Regions from separate parts of the Streptomyces sp. ATCC 21386 genome, predicted to be linked through region 2. Evidence: riboswitches for the same ligand, from Rfam matches in the RefSeq annotation. Region 2 holds a riboswitch; each other region holds the start of a gene.

Region 1 (4,354 bases), 7.7 Mb from region 2:
ACGCCGAGCGAGCCGATGATGACGCCCGCGAGCAACAGGCCGCTCATGTCGATCGTCGGGTACAGCCCATGGATCAGACCGGTGTTGTCGTCCGTGTTGCCGGTCAGGTAGGCCGAGCCGATGAAACCCGAACCCAACAGGCCGATCAACAGCAGCGAGATCAGGGTGCCGATCACCGCCACGGAGGTCCGGGCCGAGAGCCCGTGGCACATGTAGAGGGCGATGAGCATGATGGCGCTCGCCCCGACCACCGCCACCACCAGCGGGTTCGAACCCTGCAGGATGGCCGGCAGGATGAAGAGGGTCAGCACCAGGAAGCTGATGGCCAGCGCCACCAGGGCCATGAGACCGCGCATCCGGCCCACGGCCACCACGGCGAGTGCGAAGATCCCGGCGAGCAGCACCATCGGGAACTTCCGGTTCACATCGGTCACCGAGTACTGCAAATCCTTGGGCGCGGCGGGTTCGTAGGCGACCACGACCTCCTGGCCCTGCTCCAACTGCCGTGACTGGTCGGGCTGGACGATCTCGGTGAAGGTACGGCCCTTGTCGTCACCGGTGTCGACCCGGACCGTGGCCTTCTTGCAGGTGCCGTTCGCCTGCTGCTGGGCCGACGAGCCCTCGGCGGTGGACGTGTCGCCGGTCGGGGTCCCGCCCGAGGCGTTCACCGACGAACAGCTGACCTCTTCGACCTTGGTGACGGTGGCCTGCTGTGTCTGTCGGTCGAAGCCCACCCCGGTGCGTTCGTGGGCCGGGGCGCCGCCGGGCCAGAGCACGACGAGACCCACGACGACCGCGGTCGCGAAGGGGATCAGCACCGCCGCGATGACCTTGCGCAGGTGCTGCGACACGGGCGCGGCGGGACCGTGGCCATGGCTGTGCGAATGGCCGTGGCCGCCACCGGAGGACGGGCCTTGGTCGTGCCCTCCGCCGGAGCCGTGTCCCCCGCCGGAGCCGTGTCCCCCTCCAGAGCCAGGGCCGCCGCCGGAGCCGTGGCCGCCTCCGGAGCCGTATCCATGGCCACCGTCGGAGCCACGGCCATGGCCGTTTCCAGGGCCATGGCCGTGGGGCGGCTCGTGGGGCGGAGGCGGGGGCTGCTGCGTCGTGGTCACCGACCGATCATCGCAAGAACGAGCGATGCCCACTGTTCACCGCGCCACATCTGCCGCTAGCGTGGAGGCACCTTTGCACACGCGGGAGCTCGGAGCACCGGGCTGAGAGGGCGCTGACCTCCGCAGACGCGATGTTTCACGTGGAACATCGTCGGGCGGAAATTGCTGCGTCGACCGCTGAACCTGTTACCGGGTAATGCCGGCGTAGGGAGTAGGTCTCATGACCATCGAGGACACACGCACGCCTGCCTCCAGCCAGACGGACGGGGCATCCGCCGCGTCCCCGGGTGAGAACAGCCAGGGTGAACAGCCCCTGGAGGCCGGGAAGTCCATCGGCTGGCACAAGGCGTACATCGAGGGCTCACGCCCCGATCTGCGGGTGCCGGTCCGCCAGGTGCATCTCACCAACGGACAGTCCGTCACCCTGTACGACACCTCCGGTCCGTACACCGATCCGACCGCGGAGACCGACGTCAGGCGGGGACTGCTCCCCCTGCGCGAGAACTGGATCATCGCCAGGGGAGACACTGAGGAGTACGCGGGCCGTCCCGTCCGCCCCGAGGACGACGGGATCAAGCACACCTCGCCACGCGGCGGGCTGCGCAACCTCGACGCGGTGTTCCCGGGGCGGCCGCGCCAGCCGCGCCGGAGCCGCGACGGCCAGGCCGTGACCCAACTCGCGTACGCACGACGCGGGGAGATCACACCCGAGATGGAGTACGTGGCCGTTCGGGAGAACGTCTCGCCGGAGGTCGTCCGCGAGGAGATCGCCGCAGGCCGGGCCGTACTGCCCGCTAACGTCAATCACCCCGAGATCGAGCCGATGATCATCGGGAAGCGGTTCCTGGTGAAGGTCAACGCCAACATCGGCAACTCCGCGGTCACCTCCTCCATCGAGGAGGAGGTCGAGAAGATGACCTGGGCGACCCGCTGGGGCGCCGACACGGTCATGGACCTGTCCACCGGCCGGAACATCCACACCACCCGCGAGTGGGTGCTGCGCAACTCCCCCGTCCCCATCGGCACGGTGCCGCTGTACCAGGCGCTGGAGAAGGTCGACGGCAAGGCCGAGGAGCTCACCTGGGAGATCTACAAGGACACCGTCATCGAGCAGGCCGAACAGGGCGTGGACTACATGACGGTCCACGCGGGTGTGCGCCTCGCGTATGTGCCGCTCACCGCGAACCGCAAGACCGGCATCGTCTCGCGCGGTGGTTCGATCATGGCGGCCTGGTGTCTCGCCCACCACAAGGAGTCGTTCCTCTACGAGAACTTCGAGGAACTGTGCGAGATCCTCGCCGCCTACGACGTCACCTACTCCCTCGGTGACGGCCTGCGGCCCGGTTCCATCGCCGACGCCAACGACGAGGCCCAGTTCGCGGAGTTGCGCACGCTCGGGGAACTCAACCGGACGGCGAAGCGTTTCCACGTACAGACCATGATCGAAGGCCCGGGCCATGTCCCGATGCACAAGATCAAGGAGAACATCGACCTGCAGCAGGAGATCTGCGATGAGGCTCCGTTCTATACGCTCGGCCCGCTGACGACGGACGTCGCACCGGCGTACGACCACATCACCTCGGGCATAGGCGCCGCGATGATCGCGTGGTGGGGCACGGCGATGCTCTGCTACGTCACGCCCAAGGAGCACTTGGGACTGCCCAATCGCGACGACGTGAAGACCGGCGTCATCACCTACAAGATCGCGGCCCACGCGGCGGACCTCGCCAAGGGGCACCCGGGCGCACAGGAGTGGGACGACGCGTTGTCGGACGCTCGCTTCGAGTTCCGCTGGGAGGACCAGTTCAACCTGGCCCTCGACCCCGATACGGCCCGCGAGTTCCACGACGAGACCCTCCCGGCGGAGCCGGCCAAGACGGCTCACTTCTGCTCCATGTGCGGTCCGAAGTTCTGCTCGATGAAGATCTCCCAGGACATCCGTCGTGAGCACGGTGGTTCCCGGGCCGACATCGAGGCGGGTATGGCCCAGAAGTCCAAGGAGTTCGCCGAGGCGGGGAACCGGGTCTATCTGCCGATGGCGGACTGAGGGGCGACGAGGGATCGGGGCACGGCGGCGGGAGCGTTCACGTACGGCCGAGGGACCGGGGCTCGGTCGTGGCTCCTGCTGCCTGGACGCGGTGCCTCGTGCTTGCGTGCGGACCGCGGTCCCCGGGCGACGAGCGGTGCTCTTCCGGCCGTTGCCGGGAGAGCCCGCTGCCGCGGTGTGGGCGGTGGCCTGAGGCCTGTTGTCAGTCCGGCTGGTGTTCCGGGCCGCCGAAGTCCGGGCTGGAGAAGTCCGGGCTGCTGTAACTGGGCCGGGAGCCGGAGCTGCCGCTGTCCGGGCTGCTGCTGAAGCTCGGACGGTTGTAGCCGAGATGCGGCATACGGCTGGGCGGGGCCGGACGGTCCGGCTCCAGCAGCAGAGCAGGACCCGGGTTCGCGAGGGCGTCGCGGAGGAACGGCAGGATGCCGCGCTCCAGGAGGGCTTCGCGCCAGGCTTCCCTGGCCCGGGTCAACTCCTCGTTCAGCTCGCTGCGCGCTCCGTCGTCGAGGAGCGCGGTGGCGTTGTTGCGCAGGGCCGTGAGCAGGAGGCCGACCGCGGCCACCAGGATCGCCGCCGCGGTGACCGCACCGAAGACCCAACCCGTGGTGAGGAGGGTCTCGGCGATCGCCCGCTCGGGGTCGAGCACCTTCATGACGTACCCCACGAGCAGGAAGAGCACCGCCGCGGTTCCGGCGAGGACCGGAGCGAGTACTGCGGCGACCGCACCGGCGCCCGCCCCCGCCGCCTCCGTGACCTCGCCCACGGTGGCGGCGAGGTTCACCGTGGAGCCGTCCGGCTCGCTGGAGCCGGGCGCGGTCCTCTCGGAGGCGGGCGTGGCGGCCGACGGAGGGCTGCGGAACTCGTCGCGGACCTTGACGTAGTACTGGTATTCGGTTGCCGCGGCGGCCGTGATGATCGCCGAGGCGTTGAGGGCCATCGTGCGCAGCTGTTCGGTGTTGAGCCGCTGGAGACCGGCGGCGAATTCCGGGCGGTGTGGTGCGGAGCGCAGCGCCTCGCCGAGGATCCGCTCGTACTCCTGGCGGTCCTCACTGAGCAGGTGCTGCGGAACGCTGTTCATCTGCATCCCCCGATGCTCCGTAGGGCTTGTGGCTCGGCATGCTGACGAGCCGTCGGGCAGAAACGGAGGGGAGCCTGCTACGGATAAGCCGATGGTAGAGCGGTGACGGCAGGCGGTGAC
Region 2 (4,354 bases):
TTACCAACAGCGTCCTGGTTCCAGGGCGGGGCCCTTTGCCACAGCCCCTCGCGAGATCGGCGGACATCGATAGGATCCGTGTCCATGGGGAGAGCGCGGGTGGGGGACGACGGCAGATATCACGGCGATCTGCCGTGCCGCTGGTGCCAGACACTCATCGACCAGGCGGGCCGACGCAGGCCGCGGCTGTACTGCCGGATGTCACATCGCTGGAAGAACTACGGCGCGTGGGTCGTGAGCGTGGTGGGCGGAATCTTCTGAGCCGACGACTGGCCCGGGCCATACAGATTGATCTGCGACACTTGACGGGTTATGCCGAAGCCCGGAGAACTCACATTCGTCGCCCCCCGCGGAGCCAAGAAGCCGCCGCGGCATCTTGCTGATCTTTCGCCTGCGGAGCGGAAGGAGGCTGTTGCCGCGATCGGGGAGAAGCCGTTTCGCGCCAAGCAGCTGTCCCAGCACTACTTCGCGCGGTACGCGCACGACCCGGAGCAGTGGACCGACATCCCCGCGGGTGCGCGGACGAAGCTCCAGGAGGCGCTGCTTCCTGAGCTGATGACGGTCGTGCGGCATCTGTCGACGGACCAGGAGACCACCCGCAAGACGCTGTGGCGGCTGTTCGACGGGACGCTCGTGGAGTCGGTGCTGATGCGGTACCCGGACCGGGTCACCATGTGCATCAGCTCGCAGGCCGGATGCGGGATGAACTGTCCGTTCTGCGCGACCGGACAGGCCGGGCTGGACCGGAATCTGTCCACCGCCGAGATCGTCCATCAGATCGTGGACGGGATGAGGGCCCTCAGGGACGGTGAGATTCCCGGCGGGCCCGCGCGGCTGTCCAACATCGTCTTCATGGGGATGGGCGAGCCGCTCGCCAACTACAACCGGGTCGTCGGGGCCATTCGCCGGCTCACCGATCCGGAGCCGGACGGGCTGGGGCTGTCGCAGCGCGGCATCACCGTGTCCACGGTCGGACTGGTGCCCGCCATCCACCGGTTCTCCGACGAGGGCTTCAAGTGCCGGCTCGCCATCTCCCTGCACGCCCCGGACGACGAACTGCGCGACACCCTCGTCCCCGTGAACACCCGGTGGAAGGTGCGCGAGGTCCTGGACGCCGGGTGGGAGTACGCGGCCAAGTCCGGGCGTCGGCTGTCCATCGAGTACGCGCTGATCCGGGACATCAACGACCAGGCGTGGCGCGGTGACCGGCTGGGCCGGCTGCTCAAGGGCAAGCCGGTGCATGTGAACCTGATCCCGCTGAACCCCACCCCGGGCTCCAAGTGGACCGCCTCCCGGCCCGAGGACGAGAAGGCGTTCGTCGAGGCCATCGCCGCCCACGGCGTGCCGGTGACCATCCGGGACACCCGGGGCCAGGAGATCGACGGGGCGTGCGGTCAGCTCGCGGCGACCGAGAGGTAGTCTGAGCCCGTACGTACATATCCATATTCCGACAGGGGAGCGCCACAGCGCTGAGAGTGCGGCATCCGGGCCGCAGACCCTCTGAACCTCGCCCAGGTCATTCTGGGTAGGAAGTTCGGTCATCACTCAAGCTGTTGCGCCCTGCCCGGGAGCCCTCGAATCGACAAGGGTCCCGGGCGGGGCCGCGTCTCTTCCTGGTCACTTCCAGGAGGATTGAATTCAGTGGGCATCACCAGGAGAGCAACGGTTCTCGTCGTCGGCCTCGGGCTCGTCACGCTGTCCGCGTGCGGCTCGTCCTCGGACGACACCGGTGCCGGCGACTCCAAGACCGTCACCCTCGTCAGCCACGGCTCCTTCGCCTACTCCAAGGACGTGCTGAAGGCGTTCGAGAAGGAGTCCGGGTACAAGGTCAAGGTGCTGAAGAGCGGCGACGCCGGGCAGGCCGTCAACCAGGCCATCCTGACCAAGGACAACCCGCAGGGCGACGTCTTCTTCGGCGTCGACAACACGCTGCTCTCGCGCGCCCTCGACAACGGCCTCTTCCAGCAGTACGAGGCGAAGGGGCTCGACAAGGTCGGGGCCGAGTACCAGCTGGACAAGGACGAGCACCGGGTCACGCCCATCGACTCCGGTGACATCTGCGTCAACTACGACAAGGCGTACTTCGAGAAGAACAAGATCGAGCCGCCGAAGACCTTCGACGATCTGATCAAGCCCGAGTACAAGGACCTCCTCGTCACCGAGAACGCCTCCACCTCCTCGCCTGGGCTCGGCTTCGTCCTCGGTACGGCCGCGAAGTACGGCGACGGAGGCTGGGAGGGCTACTGGGAGAAGCTCAAGGCCAACGGGGTGAAGGTCGTCGACGGCTGGGAGCAGGCGTACTACCAGGAGTTCTCCGGATCGACGGACGGCAAGAAGGCCGGGGGCGACCGGCCGCTCGTCGTCTCGTACGCCTCCTCGCCGCCCGCCGAGGTCGTCTACGCGGACCCGCGCCCGAAGACCGCGCCGACCGGGGTCGCCGAGGGCACCTGCTTCCGGCAGATCGAGTTCGCTGGGCTGCTGAGCAACGCGAAGAACGCCGAGGGCGGCAAGGCGCTGATCGACTTCCTGATCTCGAAGCGGTTCCAGGAGGACATGCCGCTCAACATGTTCGTGTACCCGGTCGTCGAGGGGGCGTCCGTGCCGGCCGAGTTCACCGAGTACGGGCCCGCGGCGAAGGACCCCGAGACCATGGCGCCGGAGAAGATCGCCGAGAACCGCGACCAGTGGGTCAAGTCGTGGACCTCCCTCGTACTGAAGTAGCCAAGGCTGCTGAGGCAGTCAAGGCGGCCAAGGCGGTTGAGGCAGCCGAGACGGCCGAGGGCGCCGGTTCGGGTGGGGACGTCGGGTCGGTCCAGGTCGCAGCGCGTCGATCTCGTCCGTCCCGTCGACCCCGTTCACCCCGTCCCGGTCGGTCGGGCGGGGCGGCTCGGCTCGGTCTCATGGCGCTGCCCGTCGTCTTCTTCGGGGTCTTCTTCGCCCACCCCGTCGCCGCGATCGTCGTCCGGGGGCTCAAGGCGGACGGCACCTGGCACCTCGGGCGGATCGGGGAGGTGCTGGCGGACGCCGGGATCCGGCACGTGCTCTGGTTCACCACCTGGCAGGCGCTCGTCTCGACCGCGCTCACGCTGGTGATCGCGCTCCCCGGCGCGTATGTGTTCGCGCGCTTCGATTTCAGGGGCAAGGAACTCCTGCGGGCGGTCGTGACCGTGCCGTTCGTCCTGCCGACCGTGGTCGTCGGGACCGCGTTCCTCGCGCTGGTCGGGCGCGGCGGGCTCTTCGACGAGCTGTGGGGCATGAGGCTGGACACGACGGTCTGGGCGATCCTCCTCGCCCATGTGTTCTTCAACTACGCGGTCGTCGTACGGACCGTCGGCGGGCTCTGGTCGCAGCTCGACCCGCGGCAGGAGGAGGCCGCGCGGATGCTCGGCGCCTCCCCGTTCGCGGCCTGGCGCAAGGTGACCCTCCCGGCGCTCGCGCCCGCCGTGGCCGCCGCCGCGCTGATGGTCTTCCTCTTCACCTTCACCTCGTTCGGGGTGGTGCAGATCCTCGGCGGACCGACGTTCTCCACCCTCGAAGTGGAGATCTACCGGCAGACCTCGGAGATCTTCGACCTGTCCACCGCCGCCGTACTGACGCTGGTGCAGTTCGCCGCGGTCGGGCTGATCCTCGCCGTGCACGCCTGGACCGTACGGCGGCGGGAGACCGCCCTGCGCCTGGTGGACGCCTCGCTCACCGCCCGGCGACCGCGCGGGGCCGGGCAGTGGGCACTGCTGGGCGCGGTCCTCGTGACCGTCGTCGTGCTGATCCTGCTGCCGTTGGGCGTGCTGGTGGAGCGGTCGCTCGACGCACCTGGCTTCGGCTACTACAAGGCGCTGACCAGCGACGAGAGCGGAATCTTCCTGGTCCCGCCGATCGAGGCGGTCGGGAACTCGCTGCGCTACGCGGCCGCCGCGACCGCCATCGCCCTGCTCGTCGGCGGACTCGCCGCCGCCGCGCTCACCCGGCGGGCGGGCCGGCTCGTGAGGGGCTTCGACGCGCTGCTGATGCTGCCGCTCGGCGTGTCCGCGGTGACCGTCGGCTTCGGGTTCCTGATCGCGCTGGACGAGCCGCCGCTGGATCTGCGGTCGTCCTGGATCCTGGTACCGCTCGCCCAGGCCCTGGTCGGCGTTCCCTTCGTGGTGCGGACCATGCTGCCCGTCCTCCGCGCGGTGGACGAGCGGCTTCGGGAGGCGGCGGCCGTGCTCGGAGCGTCGCCGTGGCGGGTGTGGCGCGAGGTCGATCTGCCCATGGTGCGACGGGCTTTGCTGGTCGCTGCCGGGTTCGCCTTCGCCGTGTCGCTCGGGGAGTTCGGGGCGACCGTCTTCATCGCGCGCGCCGACAATCCGACGCTGCC
Region 3 (4,354 bases), 5.2 Mb from region 2:
CGGCACCGCGGCCGAGGGGGGCGGCACGTCGTCGTGGAGCGCGTGGTAGAGCACCTGCGCGGGGGAGTCGCCTGCGTGCGGCTTGCCGCCGGTGAGCATCTCGTAGAGCATCACGCCGCACGCGTACACGTCGACACGGGTGTCGGTCGTGCCGTGCTCCAGCTGCTCGGGGGCCAGGTAGGAGACGGTGCCGAGGACGGCGCCGGTCGTGCTGGTGACGGTGTCCACGGCCCGGACGAGCCCGAAGTCGGCGACCTTGACCCGGCCGTCGTCCCCTATCAGCACGTTCTCCGGCTTCATGTCCCGGTGCACGAACCCGGCGCGGTGCGCTGCGCCCAGCGCGGCGAGCACCGGCTCCAGGATGTCCAGCGCGGCGCGGGGCTGCAGCGCTCCGCGCTCGCGCAGCACGTCCCGCAGGGTGCAGCCGGCGACGTACTCCATCGCGAGGTAGACGTACGAGCCGTCGGTGCCCTGGTCGTAGACCCCCACCACGTTCGGGTGGGAGAGCCGGGCCACCGACTTCGCCTCCCGGATGAACCGCTCGACGAACGTCCGGTCCGCGGCCAGCGTCGGATGCATCACCTTGAGCGCGAGCACGCGGTCGAGGCGGGTGTCCACGGTCCTGTAGACCGTGGCCATCCCGCCGACGGCGATCCGCGCCTCGACTCGATACCGACCGTCGAGCACCTGGCCGACAAGCGGGTCCTGAAGGGTCGTGTCCACGCAGGTGAGTGTACGAGCCGCCGCCGACAGGCCCACGGGTCCCGGGAGCCGGGAGACGTACTGCAGCAGAGCTGTGACCGAGACCGGAGGGCTGTGACGAGCGGGTCTCCGACGGAACTCGTTCGACTGTTCGAGTGAGGGGTGGGGCGGCGTGAGCTCCGCCTCAGAACGCGGGGCGTTCCGGATCCAGCCGCGCCAGTCCCTCGCCGGGCGACGAGGCCTCCGCGAAGTGACGGCGGGGGATGCGGCCCGCCCGGTACGCCAGCCGTCCGGCCTCCACCGCGTGCCGCATGCCCTCGGCCATCAGGACCGGCTCCTGCGCCCGGGTCACCGCGGAGGCGAGCATGACGCCCGCGCACCCCAGCTCCATCGCCAGCGCGACGTCCGACGCCGTCCCCGCGCCGGCGTCCAGGATCACCGGCACGCGCGCGTGCTCGACGATCAGCTGGAAGTTGTGCGGGTTGCGGATGCCGAGCCCGGAGCCGATGGGCGACCCGAGCGGCATGATCGCGGCACAGCCCACGTCCTGGAGCTTGCGCGCGAGCACGGGGTCGTCGTTCGTGTACGGCAGCACCGTGAAACCGTCGTCGACGAGCGTCTCGGCGGCGTCGAGGAGTTCGATCGGGTCCGGCAGCAGGGTGCGCTCGTCGGCGATGACCTCCAGCTTGACCAGGGACGTACCGAGCGCCTCACGCGCGAGGCGGGCCGTCAGCACGGCCTCGCCCGCCGTGAAGCAGCCGGCCGTGTTGGGCAGCACCCGGATGCCGAGCCGGTCGAGCACCGACAGCACCGAGCCGTGCACGTCGGCGTTCACCCGGCGCATCGCGACCGTGGTCAGCTCCGTGCCGGAGGCCACCAGCGCGCGCTCCAGGACGTCCAGGCCGCTCGCGCCGCCGGTGCCCATGATCAGACGGGACGCGTAGGTCGTACCGCCGAGGACGAAGGGGTCGTCTGCCATGGGATCAGCCTCCTTGGACGGCGGTGAGGACCTCGACACGGTCCCCCTCGGCGAGGGCGGTGGTCGTCCACCGCGCGCGCGGGACGACGGTTTCGTTGAGAGCGGCGGCGACCCCGGAGACGGACGGCGTGAGCGTCCGCACGATCGCGTCGAGGGCCGTGCCGGGGGCGATCTGCCGCCGCTCCCCGTTGACGGACACGGTCAGGGTCCCGGTGGTGCTCATACGGGCTGCTCCAGGAGTTCGCGGGCCGCGCCGGCGCGGAACCGCAAGGGGGTGAAGTCGCGTGCCTCCGCCGGCAGTTCACCGGTGGTCAGCACCTCGGCCAGGACGTCGCCGGTGACCGGCGTGAGCAGCACCCCGTTGCGGTAGTGGCCCGTCGCGAGGAGCAGACCGTCCAGTCCGCTCGGGCCGAGGAGCGGGGCGTTGTCGGGGGAGGCGGGCCGTAGTCCCGCGCGGGTCTCGGTGAGCGGTAGTTCGGTGATCCCGGGCACGAGTTCGTGGGCGTCCCGCAGCAGTTCGTACACCCCGCCCGCGGTGACCGTCGTGTCCCAGCCCTGTTCCTCGCTGGTCGCGCCGACGACGAGTTCGCCGTTCTCGCGCGGCACCAGATAGACCTGGCTGCCGCGCACCACGGCCCGCACGGTACGGCTCAGGAAGGGCGCGTACGGCTTCGGGACGGTCAGCCGCAGCACCTGCCCCTTCACCGGCCGCACCGGCGGCCGCACTTCGGCCGGGACCCCGGCGAGCCGCCCGCTGAGGCTGCCCCCGGCGAGGACGGTGTGCCCGGCGTCCAGCCGGTCGCCCGCGCCGGTGCGGACCCCCGTGGCCCGCTCCCGGGCCACCGACAGCTCCTCGGCCCAGCTCCGGTGGAACACCACCCCGGCGCGTTCGCAGGCCCTCACCAGGGCCGCGGAGAGCCGCCTCGGGTCGACCTGGTGGTCCCCGTCGACCCGCAGCCCGCCACGCACGCCGGGCGCGAGCATCGGTTCCAGGCGACGGCACTCCCGTCCGCTCAGCCACTCCGAGTCGAGGCCCGAGCGGCGTTGCAGGGCGTGCAGTTCGCGCAGATGGGCGCGGTCGTCGGCGTCGAGCGCGACGGCGAGGGTGCCCGAGCGGCGGTAGCCGAGGTCGAGGCCGGTGACCTCGGTGAGCTCGGCGGCGAAGTCCGGATAGCGGCGCGCGGACTCCAGGTTGAGCCCCAGCAGCGTCTGCTCGCCGTAGTGCAGTTCGGTCACGGCGGCGAGCATCCCGGCCGCCACCCGCGCGGCCCCGCCGCCGGGCTCGGGATCGACGACGGCCGTGGCGAACCCGCGCTGCGCGGACCGCCACGCCGTGACGAGACCGATGATTCCGCCCCCCACGACGAGGACGTCTGACGTGTGCGTACGCGACATGGGCGTCCAGCCCCTCCCTTCGCCGGCATGACCCGGATCAGGTTCGTACGGTCGGAGGCCGCCAGCCTCCCTCTCAGCCCGGTGCGTCCGGGCTCCCGCGAGTGCTCTACGGTGGCCCACCCTAGCCCCCGCCGATCGCCTCAGTAAGGGAGCCCGTGCCCATGGCCCGCTCGCTCGACGGTCTCGTCCTCGCCCCCGTCGCCGACCAAGCCCCAGGTCAGGTGGGCACCCGCACCCGGTTCACGTACCACGAGGAGGACGGCGAGGTCTGGGCCGACTACGCGGGCGGCGACGTCGTGCGCGGCCGGCTCGTGGGCACGCGGGCGGGGGACCGGCTGGACTTCCGCTATGTGCAGTTGAAGACCGACGGGACGACCGCCTCGGGGCACTGCGTGTCCCTCGTCGTCGAACTGCCCGACGGGCGGGTCCGGCTGGAGGAGACCTGGGAGTGGGAGTCGCGGACCGGCAGCGGGACGAGCGTGGTGGAGCAGGTCGACGAGCCGACGGACCCCACCCCCTGACTGACCGAATATCAGTTGTCTATGGTGATCGGGTGAGCGAGCAGACGCAGCTGAGGGGCGGATCACCGGCGCGGCGCGTGGTCGTGGTGGGCGCGGGAATGGCGGGCGTGCAGACGGCGGTCGCCCTGCGGGAACAGGGCTTCACCGGCGACGTGATCCTGCTCGGCGCCGAGCCGCACCAGCCGTACGACCGGCCGCCGCTGTCCAAGGCCGTCCTGCTCGGCAACGCCGAGGGCTCCGCCTTCGACGTCGACTTCGAGGCGCTCGGCATCGACCTCCGGCTGGGCCGCGAGGTCACCGGCCTGCGCCCCGCCGGCCACGAACTCGACACGGCCGCCGGGCCCGTCCCGTACGACGTCCTCGTCGTCGCGACCGGCGCCGAACCGGTCCGGCTGCCGGGCGTCGAGGGGGTGCCCGGGGTGCATCTGCTGCGCACCCTGGACGACGCCGAGCGGCTGCGGCCCGTGCTGGCACGGCAGCACGACATCGTGGTCGTGGGCGCGGGCTGGATCGGCGCGGAGTTCGCCACGGCCGCGCGCGAGGCGGGCTGCGCGGTCACGGTCGTCGAGGCGGCGGACCGCCCGCTCGCGGGCGCGCTCCCCGCGGAGGTGGCCGCCCCGATGACCGCCTGGTACGCCGACAGCGGCGCCACCCTGCGCACCCACGCGCGCGTGGCGCGCGTCGAGCCCGGGACGGTGGTCCTGGACGACGGCACCCTGGTCCCGGCGGGCGCGGTCGTCGTCGGCATCGGCGCGCG

What was found. Region 2 has a riboswitch for thiamine pyrophosphate ahead of GWK25_RS08685 (thiamine ABC transporter substrate binding subunit). Riboswitches for the same ligand answer to the same signal wherever they lie in the genome.
Region 1: linked by a shared signal. The riboswitch ahead of thiC (phosphomethylpyrimidine synthase ThiC) and the one ahead of GWK25_RS08685 (thiamine ABC transporter substrate binding subunit) in region 2 are both predicted to bind thiamine pyrophosphate.
Region 3: linked by a shared signal. The riboswitch ahead of thiO (glycine oxidase ThiO) and the one ahead of GWK25_RS08685 (thiamine ABC transporter substrate binding subunit) in region 2 are both predicted to bind thiamine pyrophosphate.

What each region holds. Positions count from the first base shown of each region.
Region 1 covers NZ_JAAVVL010000001.1:9,699,702-9,704,055, reverse strand. The annotation lists gene GWK25_RS41770 (YibE/F family protein) at 1-1,112, opposite strand, end outside; TPP riboswitch at 1,184-1,340, shown strand; gene thiC (phosphomethylpyrimidine synthase ThiC) at 1,333-3,159, shown strand; gene GWK25_RS41760 (hypothetical protein) at 3,362-4,240, opposite strand.
Region 2 covers NZ_JAAVVL010000001.1:1,970,913-1,975,266, forward strand. The annotation lists gene rlmN (23S rRNA (adenine(2503)-C(2))-methyltransferase RlmN) at 313-1,419, shown strand; TPP riboswitch at 1,443-1,550, shown strand; gene GWK25_RS08685 (thiamine ABC transporter substrate binding subunit) at 1,642-2,721, shown strand; gene GWK25_RS08690 (iron ABC transporter permease) at 2,901-4,354, shown strand, end outside.
Region 3 covers NZ_JAAVVL010000001.1:7,203,723-7,208,076, reverse strand. The annotation lists gene pknB (Stk1 family PASTA domain-containing Ser/Thr kinase) at 1-723, opposite strand, end outside; gene GWK25_RS30995 (thiazole synthase) at 887-1,681, opposite strand; gene thiS (sulfur carrier protein ThiS) at 1,686-1,886, opposite strand; gene thiO (glycine oxidase ThiO) at 1,901-3,076, opposite strand; TPP riboswitch at 3,074-3,185, opposite strand; gene GWK25_RS30980 (hypothetical protein) at 3,238-3,597, shown strand; gene GWK25_RS30975 (NAD(P)/FAD-dependent oxidoreductase) at 3,630-4,354, shown strand, end outside.